3 regions of the Bradyrhizobium sp. SZCCHNR1053 genome follow, and region 2 is predicted to be linked to each of the others. Evidence: predicted binding sites of a transcription regulator. Region 2 holds the regulator's gene; each other region holds the start of a gene.
What was found. Region 2 encodes HrcA, which represses chaperone genes, less so after heat shock. Its sites were predicted from a motif close to GTTAGCACTCNCNNNNNGNGAGTGCTAAC; they were not measured.
Positions count from the first base shown of each region.

Region 1: a site for HrcA is predicted at 2,849-2,877, ahead of groES (co-chaperone GroES). Genes of this name have one in related genera too.
Region 3: a site for HrcA is predicted at 1,586-1,614, ahead of groES (co-chaperone GroES). Genes of this name have one in related genera too.

Region 1 is NZ_JAUHJM010000005.1:351,193-355,283, reverse strand. Features, by position in the region: gene QX051_RS15790 (2OG-Fe(II) oxygenase) at 1-432, shown strand, start outside; gene groL (chaperonin GroEL) at 762-2,402, opposite strand; gene groES (co-chaperone GroES) at 2,491-2,805, opposite strand; gene QX051_RS15775 (usg protein) at 3,186-3,470, shown strand; gene QX051_RS15770 (cupin domain-containing protein) at 3,658-4,091, shown strand, end outside.
Region 2 is NZ_JAUHJM010000015.1:38,193-42,283, reverse strand. Features, by position in the region: gene hemW (radical SAM family heme chaperone HemW) at 1-206, opposite strand, end outside; gene rdgB (RdgB/HAM1 family non-canonical purine NTP pyrophosphatase) at 193-837, opposite strand; gene rph (ribonuclease PH) at 834-1,547, opposite strand; gene hrcA (heat-inducible transcriptional repressor HrcA) at 1,732-2,820, shown strand; gene grpE (nucleotide exchange factor GrpE) at 2,953-3,573, shown strand; gene QX051_RS26450 (hypothetical protein) at 3,738-4,091, opposite strand, start outside.
Region 3 is NZ_JAUHJM010000013.1:108,348-112,438, reverse strand. Features, by position in the region: gene QX051_RS25030 (protein phosphatase CheZ) at 1-735, shown strand, start outside; gene QX051_RS25025 (hypothetical protein) at 876-1,382, opposite strand; gene groES (co-chaperone GroES) at 1,714-2,010, shown strand; gene groL (chaperonin GroEL) at 2,132-3,775, shown strand; gene QX051_RS25010 (hypothetical protein) at 3,918-4,091, shown strand, end outside.

The sequences.
Region 1 (4,091 bases), on a different contig from region 2:
GTTCGCAACAACGATCGTGTCATGGTCGACGATGCCGCGCGGGCTAAGGAGCTCTATGAAAGGCTCACCGTCCATCTGGCGCCGCGCTTCCAGAAGAAATGGACGCCGTTTGCGCTGAACGAACGGCTGCGACTCTATCGCTATGATGTCGGGCAACAGTTCGACTGGCATCTGGACGGGTATTTCGAACGCCATCCTGGTGAGCGAAGTCACTTTACGTTCATGGTCTATCTCAATGACGAGTTCGAAGGCGGAGCAACGTCATTCAAGGAAGCATATGGCGGAGCATTCATCGGTGATCCGTTCCGGATCATTCCGAAGAAAGGCATGGCGCTGCTGTTCCATCACCCGATCATGCATCGCGGCGATCCCGTGACGAAGGGGCGCAAATACGTGCTGCGGACGGACGTGATGTATCTGCGGAGCAGGTGAGGGGGCGCGTCGCACAAGGCCCGCGCTCTCCGTTCGCCACTCCGGGGCGCGCGTAGCGCGAGCCCGGAATCCATAGCCACAGGCCGTCGCGTGGCGCGAGGTGCTTGTGGCGTCTGTCTTCGACCAACCACCGCTCGGGCTATGGATTCCGGGCTCATTCGCGCTGCTCCAAAATGGCTTCGCCATTTTGCGCTTGAACGCCCCGGAATGACGGCGGAGAGGAGTTTAGCGACGAAGCCCGCATGAGCCCCGGCGACATTCGGGCCCCGGCGAAACAAAAAGGGCGCGGCTTTCGCCGCGCCCTTCGTATCTCTTGAGGAGGCTGGACCTTAGAAGTCCATGCCGCCCATGCCGCCGCCCGGAGGCATTGCGGGGCCGCCGGCGTTCTTCTTCGGCAGCTCGGCGACCATGGCTTCGGTCGTGATCAGCAGCGCAGCCACGGAGGCGGCGTTCTGGATCGCGGCGCGAACCACCTTGGTCGGGTCGATGATGCCCTTGGAGACCAGGTTGCCGTACTCGCCGGTCTGGCTGTCGAAGCCATAGGCGTACTGGTCCTTCTCCAGGATCTTGCCGACGATGACCGAGCCGTCCTCGCCCGCGTTGATCGCGATCTGGCGGGCCGGGGCGGAGAGCGCCTTGCGGACGATCTCGATGCCGGTCTTCTGGTCGTCGTTCTTGGTGCGCAGGCCCTTGAGCTGCTCGGAAGCACGCAGCAGGGCGACGCCGCCGCCCGGCAGGATGCCTTCCTCGACAGCCGCGCGGGTCGCATGCATCGCGTCATCCACGCGATCCTTGCGCTCCTTGACCTCGACCTCGGTCGCGCCGCCGACGCGGATCACCGCGACGCCGCCCGCGAGCTTGGCCAGACGCTCCTGCAGCTTCTCACGGTCGTAGTCCGAGGTGGTCTCCTCGATCTGCGCCTTGATCTGCTGAACGCGCGCCTCGATGTCGGCCTTCTTGCCGGCGCCGTTGACGATCGTGGTGTTCTCCTTGTCGATCATCACCTTCTTGGCGCGGCCGAGCATGGAGAGGTTGACGTTCTCGAGCTTGATGCCGAGGTCTTCCGAGATCGCCTGGCCGCCGGTCAGGATCGCGATGTCCTGCAGCATGGCCTTGCGGCGATCGCCGAAGCCCGGAGCCTTGACGGCCGCGACCTTCAAGCCGCCACGCAGGCGGTTGACGACCAGGGTGGCGAGCGCCTCGCCCTCGACGTCCTCGGCGACGATGACCAGCGGCTTGCCGGTCTGCACCACGGCCTCGAGCAGCGGCAGCAGCTCGTTCAGCGAGGAGAGCTTCTTCTCGTTGATCAGGATGTAGGCGTCATCCATCTCGACGCGCATCTTGTCGGCGTTGGTGACGAAGTAGGGCGAGATGTAGCCGCGGTCGAACTGCATGCCCTCGACGACGTCGAGCTCGGTCTCGAGCGACTTGGCTTCCTCGACGGTGATGACACCCTCGTTGCCGACCTTCTTCATGGCGTCGGCCAGGAACTTGCCGATTTCGGCGTCGCCGTTGGCGGAGATGGTGCCGACCTGGGCGATCTCGTCGTTCGACGTGACCTTCTTGGAGTTCTTGACGAGATCGGCGACGACCGCTTCGACCGCGAGGTCGATGCCGCGCTTCAGATCCATCGGGTTCATGCCGGCGGCAACCGCCTTGGCGCCTTCGCGCACGATGGCCTGGGCCAGCACGGTCGCGGTGGTGGTGCCGTCGCCGGCCGCATCAGCGGACTTCGAGGCGACTTCGCGCACCATCTGTGCGCCCATGTTCTCGAACTTGTCGTCGAGCTCGATCTCCTTGGCGACGGTGACGCCGTCCTTGGTGATGCGGGGAGCGCCGAACGACTTGTCGAGGACGACGTTGCGGCCCTTCGGGCCGAGCGTGACCTTGACGGCATTGGCGAGGATGTCCACGCCGCGCAGCATGCGATCGCGGGCGTCGACGCCGAACTTAACGTCTTTTGCTGACATATTGGGTTTCCCTGAGTTGAATTGGTCGTCTCACCCTGGGCAGGGCGCCCGCAGGCGCTCCTCAGGGTGAGCGTTGAGCGGGTTGGGCTTAGGCGGCCTTCTTCTTCGACGCGGTGTCGGTGAGCACGCCCATGATGTCGCTTTCCTTCATGATCAGCAGCTCCTGGCCGTCGATCTTGACCTCGGTGCCCGACCACTTGCCGAACAGCACGCGATCACCGACCTGGACGTCGAGCGGGACCAGCTTGCCGCTCTCGTCGCGGGCGCCCGGGCCCACCGCGATCACTTCGCCCTGCGAGGGCTTCTCCTTGGCCGAGTCGGGGATGATGATGCCGCCAGCGGTCTTCTCTTCGGCGTCGATGCGCTTGACCACGACGCGGTCGTGAAGCGGACGGAAAGCCATACAGTCCTCCTAAGCTATTGAGGCGATTGTCAGTTTCTGGAATTTTGGCAGTCGGTGCCGGCGAGTGCCAGCACGTGGGCTGGATTTAGGGGAGAGCATTCAGCCGGACAAGGGCTTGTAGCAGAAAAATTAGCAGTCAACTGCGGGCTCTGCCAAAGCGTTCCGATAGCGTTAACGGGAGCGGAACGAACCATGAAACCCCCGTATTAGCACCTGGGCTAAGTGGCTGCTAATGCAGAATTTTTCAACATGTCGTTAAACATTTAAGCTTGAGATGGGTTGAGGACATGCGTCACATTTCTTGGCAGTGAGCGCATCTTTGCCGGGTGGCTCCATCCCGGTTGGCCACACGGACATGCGCTCCAGAAACGGAGGTTGGCATGGTGTCGAAGGTTGAGGTTTCCGAGGACTTTCGGAAACAGGTGCTGGGTTACGGGCTGACGACGGCGCAGATCCTGTATCGGATGCCGGATCACCGCTCGCTGCTGCAGACCTATGTCTGGCAGAACTACGACCTGTTTCCGAAATTCCCCGCGCTGCAGGACTTCCTGGCGTTCTGGCAGGAGAAGATCGAGGGCCCCTTGTACTCGGTCACGGTGGCGCATTCCAAGCTGATCAAGCCGGCCGAGCTGCGCGCCGTCGACGGCATCTTCCGGCTGCATTGAGGCTGACGCGTAGCCCGGATGAGCGAAGCGATATCCGGGTTCAACGCGGACGCGCGTGAGTCCCCGGATGTCGTTTCGCTCATCCGGGTTAAGCGCTGCCTCGGCCCTGTTGAGGTCGTCGATCGGTCGACCCGCAAAGCGGCAGGTTGTGCTATCCTCGCGTGCGAGGACACGCAGGGAGAGCGCCATGGCCAAGAAGAGCCGCACCGCCAAATCAGCATCACGCGCCGCCGCGAAAGCCGCGCCGCGAAAAACCGCAAAGACAAAGCCGACGGCGAAGACCGCCTTCGCGGCGCCGGCCAAGCCGGGAAGGGTGGCGAAACCCTCGACGCGCAAGGCGCTCGCGAGCAAGGGGCGACCAGCGCCGGCGCCGCGCCGGCGCAAACAGAAGGTCGCCATCAGCCATCACCGCGAGGAGGACTTCAAGGCCGACGGACTGCGCGCCTATGCTGTTTACCGCGACCTCGGCATCGCCGACGCGACGCACGGGCTGGCGCGCGCGCATGTCATCCGCATGCTGCCGCCGTGCAATCCGCAGGAAGTCTCCAAGCTGCACACCCATGCGGTCGACTTCCAGATGGTCTATGTGCTCAAGGGCTGGGTGAAGAGCTACCTCGAAGG
Region 2 (4,091 bases):
CCGCCGCCGAGAAAAATCGACGTGACGGTGCGCGGCCCGATGCGGGCGGCCGTGGTCGCGATCTCCTGCGCAAAGGCGCGGGCGAAGCGGTCCTGATCGATGGCGGCATGCCGGACATGGCTGTTGAAGTCGCAATACGGACATTTCGACAGGCAGAACGGCCAGTGCACATAGACGCCGAACGCTTCGCTGTCAGCGCTGGTCAAGGCAGATCTCCGCGAGCTTCACGAAGGCGCGCGCCCGGTGCGACAGGCCGAGCCCGAGCGGCGGCAGGCCATGCTTCTCGATGCTGGTCATCTCGCCGAAGGTCCGGTCGTGCCCCTCGGGCAGGAACATCGGGTCGTAGCCGAAGCCGGCCGTGCCGCGCGGCGGCCAGACCAGGGTGCCGTCGACCCGCGCCTCGACCTCCTCGACATGACCGTCCGGCCACGCCACGCACAGCGCCGAGACGAAATGCGCGGTGCGCTTGTCGGCACTCCTCGCGTCCCGCTCCTGCAGCAGGCGCTCGATGCGCGTCATCGCGCCGGTGAAATCCTTGTCCGGTCCGGCCCAGCGCGCCGAATAGATCCCGGGCGCCCCATCGAGCGCATGAACCACGATGCCGGAATCGTCGGCAAAGGCAGGAAGGCGCGCGGCCTTGGCCGCGGCGACCGCCTTGATGCGGGCGTTGGCCTGGAAGGTCTCGCCGGTCTCGTCCGGCTCGTCCAGGCCGAGATCGCCGGCCGACACCGCCTCGACGCCATGGGGAGCGAGCAGCTCGCGCATCTCGGCAAGCTTGCCGGGATTGTGGGTCGCGATGACGAGGCGCCCGGTGAGCTTGCGATGACCGCTACTCACGCGACCGCCATCTTCTGCAGGTCGACCAGTCGCGCCACGCCCTTGCGGGCCAGTGCCATCAGCGCCAGGAGCTCGGCCTCGGTGAACGGCGTCTTCTCCGCCGTGCCCTGCACCTCGATGATGCGGCCGTCGCCGGTCATGACGAAATTGGCGTCGGTCTCCGCCTCGGAATCCTCGGCGTAGTCGAGATCCAGCACCGGCGTGCCGTTGTAGATGCCGCAGGAGATCGCGGCGACGTTGGTGCGCAGCACCTCGGTCTTGATCATGTTGCGCGACTTCATCCACTTGATGCAGTCGGCCAGCGCCACCCAGGCGCCGGTGATCGACGCCGTGCGCGTGCCGCCGTCGGCCTGCAGCACGTCGCAATCGACCGTGATCTGGCGCTCGCCGAGCGCTTCCAGGTCGATCGCGGTGCGCAGCGAGCGGCCGATCAGACGCTGGATCTCGACGGTGCGACCGGTCTGCTTGCCGGCGGAGGCCTCGCGCCGGGTCCGTTCCAGCGTGGCGCGCGGCAGCATGCCGTATTCGGCCGTGATCCAGCCGCGCCCCTGGCCCTTGAGCCAGGGCGGCAGCCGGTCTTCCAGCGTGGCGGTGACCAGCACATGGGTGTCGCCGAACTTCACCAGGCAGGAGCCCTCGGCGTATTTGACGACGCCGCGTTCCAGGCTCACGGCCCGCAGTTCATCCGGTGCACGGCGGCTCGGCCGCATGATTCTCTCCGTGAAAGCGCGCGAAAGACCGACTTTGACCGGCCTTGTAGGAGCCGCGACCGGCAGCGGCAAGGGCTTATCAAGGGTTTATCATGGCCTCGTCGCGCCCGAGAGCGCGCGACGACCGGCTTGCCACCGAGCCGCCGCATGGACACATTATAGGCAGCTGCGAGGAGAGCATCTGGTGGCCCACCACGATCCGATCAACCTGATGACACCGCCGGCCGGTCTGGCGCAGCTCAACGAGCGCTCGCGCGAGATCTTCCGGCAGATCGTCGAAAGTTATCTGGCGACCGGCGAGCCGGTCGGCTCGCGCAACATTTCGCGGCTGATCGCGGTTCCGCTGTCGCCGGCCTCGGTGCGCAACGTCATGGCCGATCTCGAGCAGCTCGGCCTGATCTACGCGCCGCACACCTCGGCCGGCCGGCTGCCGACCGAGGCCGGCCTGCGTTTCTTCGTGGACGCCCTGATGCAGGTCGGCGACATGACCGAGGCTGAGCAGCAATCGATCCAGAGCCAGCTCGCCGCGGTCGGGCGGGCGCAATCGGTCGAGGCCGCTCTGGACGAGGCGCTGACCCGGCTGTCGGGTCTGACCCGTGCCGCTGCCGTGGTGCTGACCGCAAAATCCAACACTCGGCTGAAGCACATCGAGTTCGTGCGGCTCGAGCCCGAGCGTGCGCTGGTCGTGCTGGTGGGCGAGGACGGGCAGGTCGAGAACCGGGTTCTGGTTCTGCCGCCGGGCGTGCCGTCCTCGGCGCTGACCGAGGCGTCGAATTTCCTCAATGCCCGCATCAGAGGCCGGACGCTGGCGGAAGCACGGCTCGAGCTCGAGACGGCGCTGGCGCATGATCGCGCCGAGCTCGACCTGCTGACGCAGAAGGTGATCGCCGCCGGTGTCGCGAGCTGGTCCGGAGGGGACAGCGACGAGCGGCAGCTCATCGTGCGCGGCCACGCCAACCTGCTCGAGGACCTGCATGCGCTCGAAGATCTCGAGCGCGTGCGGCGGCTGTTCGACGATCTCGAGACCAAGCGCGGCGTCGTCGATCTGCTTGGACGGGCAGAGAGCGCGGAAGGTGTCCGCATCTTCATCGGCTCGGAGAACAAGCTGTTCTCGCTGTCGGGCTCGTCGACGATCGTGTCGCCCTATTCCGACGCCACGGGTCGCATCGTCGGCGTGCTCGGTGTCATCGGTCCGACCCGGCTCAACTATGCCCGGGTGATCCCGACGGTCGATTATGCCGCGCGTCTGGTCAGCCGGCTGCTGGGTGGCTGACGCGTGGCATGGTTAACCCGCGGACAGCGCCTCCGGGCGCGATGGTCAGGCTGCGCTTGATTTTCGACGCCCAAAGCACGATATCCCGCCCCATACCCCCAAAACCCGTCAGCCGAACTTGCGAGTCTGTCCATGACCGATCCCGACCTGCATAAGAATGATCCGGAAAACCCGGCGCAGGCCAGCGACCCCGTCGTCTCCAAGCCCTACATCATGCCCGACGATCCTGAGACCGGCTCGGCCGAGGCCCTTGCCAAGGAGGCGGCCGACGCGCGCGACAAGATGCTGCGCACGCTGGCGGAGATGGAGAACCTGCGCAAGCGGACGGCCCGTGAAGTCGCCGATGCACGCATGTACGGCATCACCGGCTTCGCGCGCGACGTGCTCGACATCGCCGACAATCTGCAGCGCGCGCTCGATGCCGTGCCGGCCGAGACACGCGCCAATGCCGATGCAGGCCTCAAGTCGTTGATCGAAGGCGTCGAGCTGACCGAGCGCTCGCTGCTCAACACGCTGGAGAAGAACGGCGTCAAGAAGTTCGATCCGACGGGACAGAAGTTCGACCCCAACTTCCAGCAGGCGATGTACGAGGTCCCGGATTCGTCGGTGCCGTCGGGCACCGTGGTGCAGGTCGTGCAGGCCGGCTTCATGATCGGCGAGCGCATCCTGCGTCCCGCGCTGGTCGGCGTGTCCAAGGGTGGTGCGAAGGCGGCGCCCGCGCCGAGCAACGATCAGTCGAACAGCGCCGCGTGACGGCGAGCACAGGCAGGCGTTCTCCTGCCGTCCTGTCAGTCCAACGAAGAAGCCACGGGCGTGATGCCCGTGGCTTCTTGTTTGTCGGCGCGAGTTTGTAGTTCGTGTCGCGGCAAGTGGACCGCGCGCCGATGAGACCGCGGCGTCCGGATACCGAGTTGGGCTTAGCCTCTCGGCTGGATGCCGTCGCGGACGGCGCGGAAGCGCGGGAAGGCTACCGACCACTGATCGCGCGGCGCGCTGCCGATGATCCGCAGCGTATTCGGCCCGCCGAAGCGCAGCCATTGCACCACGGTCACCGGCGTATTGTCCTTGCCGCTGGTGGCTTCGAGCCGGGTCTCGTAGGCCGGCTGGCCGTCGATGCGGATCGGCTCGGACATCGTGATGCGCGCTTCGCGGACGCCCGGAATGGTGGTGGCCGCCTGCTGGGCGACACGCGCGCGGTCGCCCGCCTCCGGGGCCACCCCGGCCACGAGCCCGATCACCACGAAGGGCGCGGCTTCGAAGCCCTTGTCCTC
Region 3 (4,091 bases), on a different contig from region 2:
CATATGCCGGAGCCCGAATTCGTGGGCGGCGAGATCGGCCCCAACCACAAGGAAATCATGGACGAGCTCCGCGCGATCCGCTCCCAGATGGCCAATGCGATCCGCAGCGGCGGCAGCAACACGGCGAACGCCGCCATCGAAGAGTCCGCCGCACGCGAGGTCGCCGAAGCGCGCGCGCTGCTCGAGACCTATCGTGCCCAGATCGAGCAGTGCGAAAAGCTCAAGGTCGAGCTCGACCTGATCCACGACGCGATCAACCGCACCAAGGGCGAGATCGCGACCCTCCATGCCAAGAGCTTCAACGGCGAGGAGATGGCCAAGGTCAACGGCGAGCTCGGCGCGGTCGTCGGCGGCACCGAGCAGGCGACGCAGCAGATCCTCGAAGCCGCGGAGGCGATCGACCAGGCCGCCAGCGCGCTGTCCAAGGTGGACTCGGCCGACCAGCAGAAGATCCTGAGCGAAGAGATCCAGGAGCGGGTGGTCTCGATCTTCGAGGCCTGCAACTTCCAGGACCTGACCGGCCAGCGCATCAACAAGGTCATGACCACGATGAAGTTCATCGAGCACCACATCGTGGTGATGATGGACATCTGGGGCGGCGTCGACGCCATCAAGGCGCATACGCCGCCGATCGTCGACCACCGCGAGGGCGACGCCCGGCTGCTGAACGGCCCGAAGGCGGAAGGTGACGTCGGCCACGCTTCGCAGGACGACATCGACGCGATGTTCAACTGACCTCGTCCTGCCTGACCGGCGGCCACGCCGGCCAGGGATGGCACCGAGCAGCACCAAGCAAAACGCCGGCGCTTTCACCGGCGTTTTTCGTTTGGCTTTTGGGTGTGGCCGGGGCTTGTCGCGAGGGCTTTGCCCGGATCTCAGGCGCGCGGTCCGCAGCGGACGTAGACCATCGTCTGGTAACGGGTCGCCGCATCCTTGTCGACGAAGCGGGTGATCAGCACACGGCCGTCAAAGGAGACGACCTCGCGGTCCTGCTCGCCGCCGGGCGGTCCGGCCGGGCCGATGTAGTTCTTGCCGCTGGCCGAGCCCTTCAGGCGCAGCTCCTGGGGAGTCGCCTGGTCGGCCAGATGCATCACGACACCGCCGGACGTGCCCGCCCCGATGACATAGGGCTGTTTGCACTGCGCCAACGCCATCTTCTCGGTGCGCGGACGGTCGTTGGGGTTGTTGTAAGCGGCGAGGCCCCATTTGCCGACGAGATCCTCGGGGCGGATCGTCGCCGGAACCTCGGGCTCGACCGGCGCCTCGGTCTGCATGGGGGGCGACGGCGACAGGCTGAAGCCCGTGCACGCTCCCAGAAGCATCGTGAGCGCCGACGCGATCGCGAGATTGGCAACCGGCCGCGCGCACCGTGAACTCGTCATGGCATCCCCTTAGGAACAAGATCGTGGCTGCCCCGTCCGGCAACCAAACCCAAAACGCTCGTCAGAGCAATGACGTCGGATGACGACGCCGCTCCACTAACATGTCTGGCCCGGGACAACATCCCCTAACAGCCTCAAGAACGGCTTAACTGCCGGCCGTTGCTTGACAGGAACAGCCGCAAGCCATATTTCCCCGAGCGGTCTTTAGCACTCGGAGGGCGCGATTGCTAAGGCTGCGAGCCAGTTGGCGCCAAGTGGGCGTCAAATGTGGCCGCATTCAGATTTCCTCCGACAGCAACAACTTATCCAAGCACCCCAAAAGGGATCCGTCATGGCCAAATCGAAGTTTCGTCCCCTGCACGACCGCGTCGTGGTTAAGCGCATCGACGCCGAAGAGAAGACCAAGGGCGGCATCATCATTCCCGACAGCGCCAAGGAAAAGCCCTCGCAGGGCGAAGTCGTCGCCGTCGGCCCGGGCGGCCGTGATGAGAGCGGCAAGCTGATCCCGATCGACGTCAAGGTCGGCGACCGCGTGCTGTTCGGCAAATGGTCCGGAACCGAGGTCAAGCTGGACGGCGAGGAGCTCCTGATCATGAAGGAGTCCGACATCATGGGCGTCGTCGCCTGATCCCGACCTGCCGGGGGCGGCGATCAGCCGCCCCGGGCGAAAATGCTCTGCAACCTCGTTCCGGCGACAGACGGGCGATCACGCCCCTCGCCGTCGAGGTCTACTCCAGGAGAATTTTGAAATGGCAGCCAAGGACGTCAAATTCGCCGGCGACGCACGCGACCGCATGCTGCGCGGCGTCGACATTCTCGCCAACGCCGTCAAGGTGACGCTCGGCCCGAAGGGCCGCAACGTCGTCATCGAGAAGAGCTTCGGCGCTCCGCGCATCACCAAGGACGGCGTCACCGTCGCCAAGGAGATCGAGCTGGAGGACAAGTTCGAGAACATGGGCGCGCAGATGCTGCGCGAGGTCGCCTCCAAGACCAACGACACCGCCGGTGACGGCACCACCACCGCGACCGTGCTGGCCCAGGCCATCGTGCGCGAGGGCGCCAAGGCGGTTGCCGCCGGAATGAACCCGATGGATCTCAAGCGCGGCATCGACATCGCGGTGGCCGCCGTGATCAAGGACATCGAGAAGCGCGCCAAGCCTGTCGCCTCGTCCTCCGAGGTCGCCCAGGTCGGCACCATCTCCGCCAATGGCGACGCCGCGATCGGCAAGATGATCGCCCAGGCGATGCAGAAGGTCGGCAACGAGGGCGTCATCACGGTCGAGGAGAACAAGTCGCTCGATACCGAGGTCGACATCGTCGAAGGCATGAAGTTCGACCGCGGCTATCTCTCGCCCTACTTCGTCACCAACGCCGAGAAAATGACGGCCGAGCTCGACGACGTCTACGTGCTCTTGCACGAGAAGAAGCTGTCCGGCCTGCAGGCCATGCTGCCGGTGCTCGAAGCCGTGGTGCAGTCGGGCCGTCCGCTGCTGATCATCGCCGAGGACGTCGAGGGCGAGGCGCTGGCGACGCTGGTCGTCAACCGCCTGCGCGGCGGCCTCAAGGTTGCCGCCGTCAAGGCGCCGGGCTTCGGTGATCGCCGCAAGGCGATGCTCGAGGACATCGCGATCCTGACCGGCGGTCAGCTGATCTCGGAAGACCTCGGCATGAAGCTCGAGAACGTCACGGTGAAGATGCTCGGCCGCGCCAAGAAGGTCGTGATCGACAAGGAGAACACCACGATCGTCAACGGCGCCGGCAAGAAGGCCGACATCGAGGCGCGCGTCGGCCAGATCAAGGCGCAGATCGAGGAGACCACCTCGGACTACGACCGCGAGAAGCTGCAGGAGCGTCTGGCCAAGCTCGCCGGCGGCGTCGCGGTGATCCGCGTCGGCGGCGCGACCGAGATCGAGGTCAAGGAGAAGAAGGATCGCGTCGAGGACGCCCTCAACGCGACCCGCGCTGCGGTGCAGGAAGGCATCGTCCCCGGCGGTGGCGTCGCGCTGCTGCGCGCCAAGAAGGCGGTCGGCCGCATCACCAACGCCAATTCGGACGTCCAGGCCGGCATCAACATCGTGCTGAAGGCGCTCGAGGCTCCGATCCGCCAGATCTCCGAGAACGCCGGCGTCGAGGGCTCGATCGTGGTCGGCAAGATCCTGGACGAGAAGTCCGAGACCTTCGGCTTCGACGCCCAGACCGAGGACTATGTCGACATGGTCGCCAAGGGCATCATCGACCCGGCCAAGGTGGTCCGCACCGCGCTGCAGGACGCCTCGTCGGTCGCCGGCCTCCTGGTCACCACCGAGGCGATGGTCGCCGAGCTGCCGAAGGACGCAGCTCCCGCGATGCCGGCCGGCGGCGGCATGGGTGGAATGGGCGGCATGGGCTTCTGAGCCCCCCTTGCATCACCGAGACGTTCAGGAAGGCCGCCTCCGGGCGGCCTTCTTTTTGGCCGAGTGTCCGCGCCCGGGGGTGCAGCGATCGCAAATCGGCGCTACAGCTTAAGGCCGATTCTGCCCCCACAAGGATTTTCAGATGCGCGCGATTTTGCTTGCGCTGGCCGTGATTGCAGCGGCCGCGCCGGAACTCGGTTGGGCCCAGAGCAAGAGCGGGACCAAGGCCCCCGCCAACGAGACTCGGTATTTCACTGCGATCGACGGCCTGATGGACGGCAATGCCGACGTGATCCTGAAGGAGACGCGCCAGGGC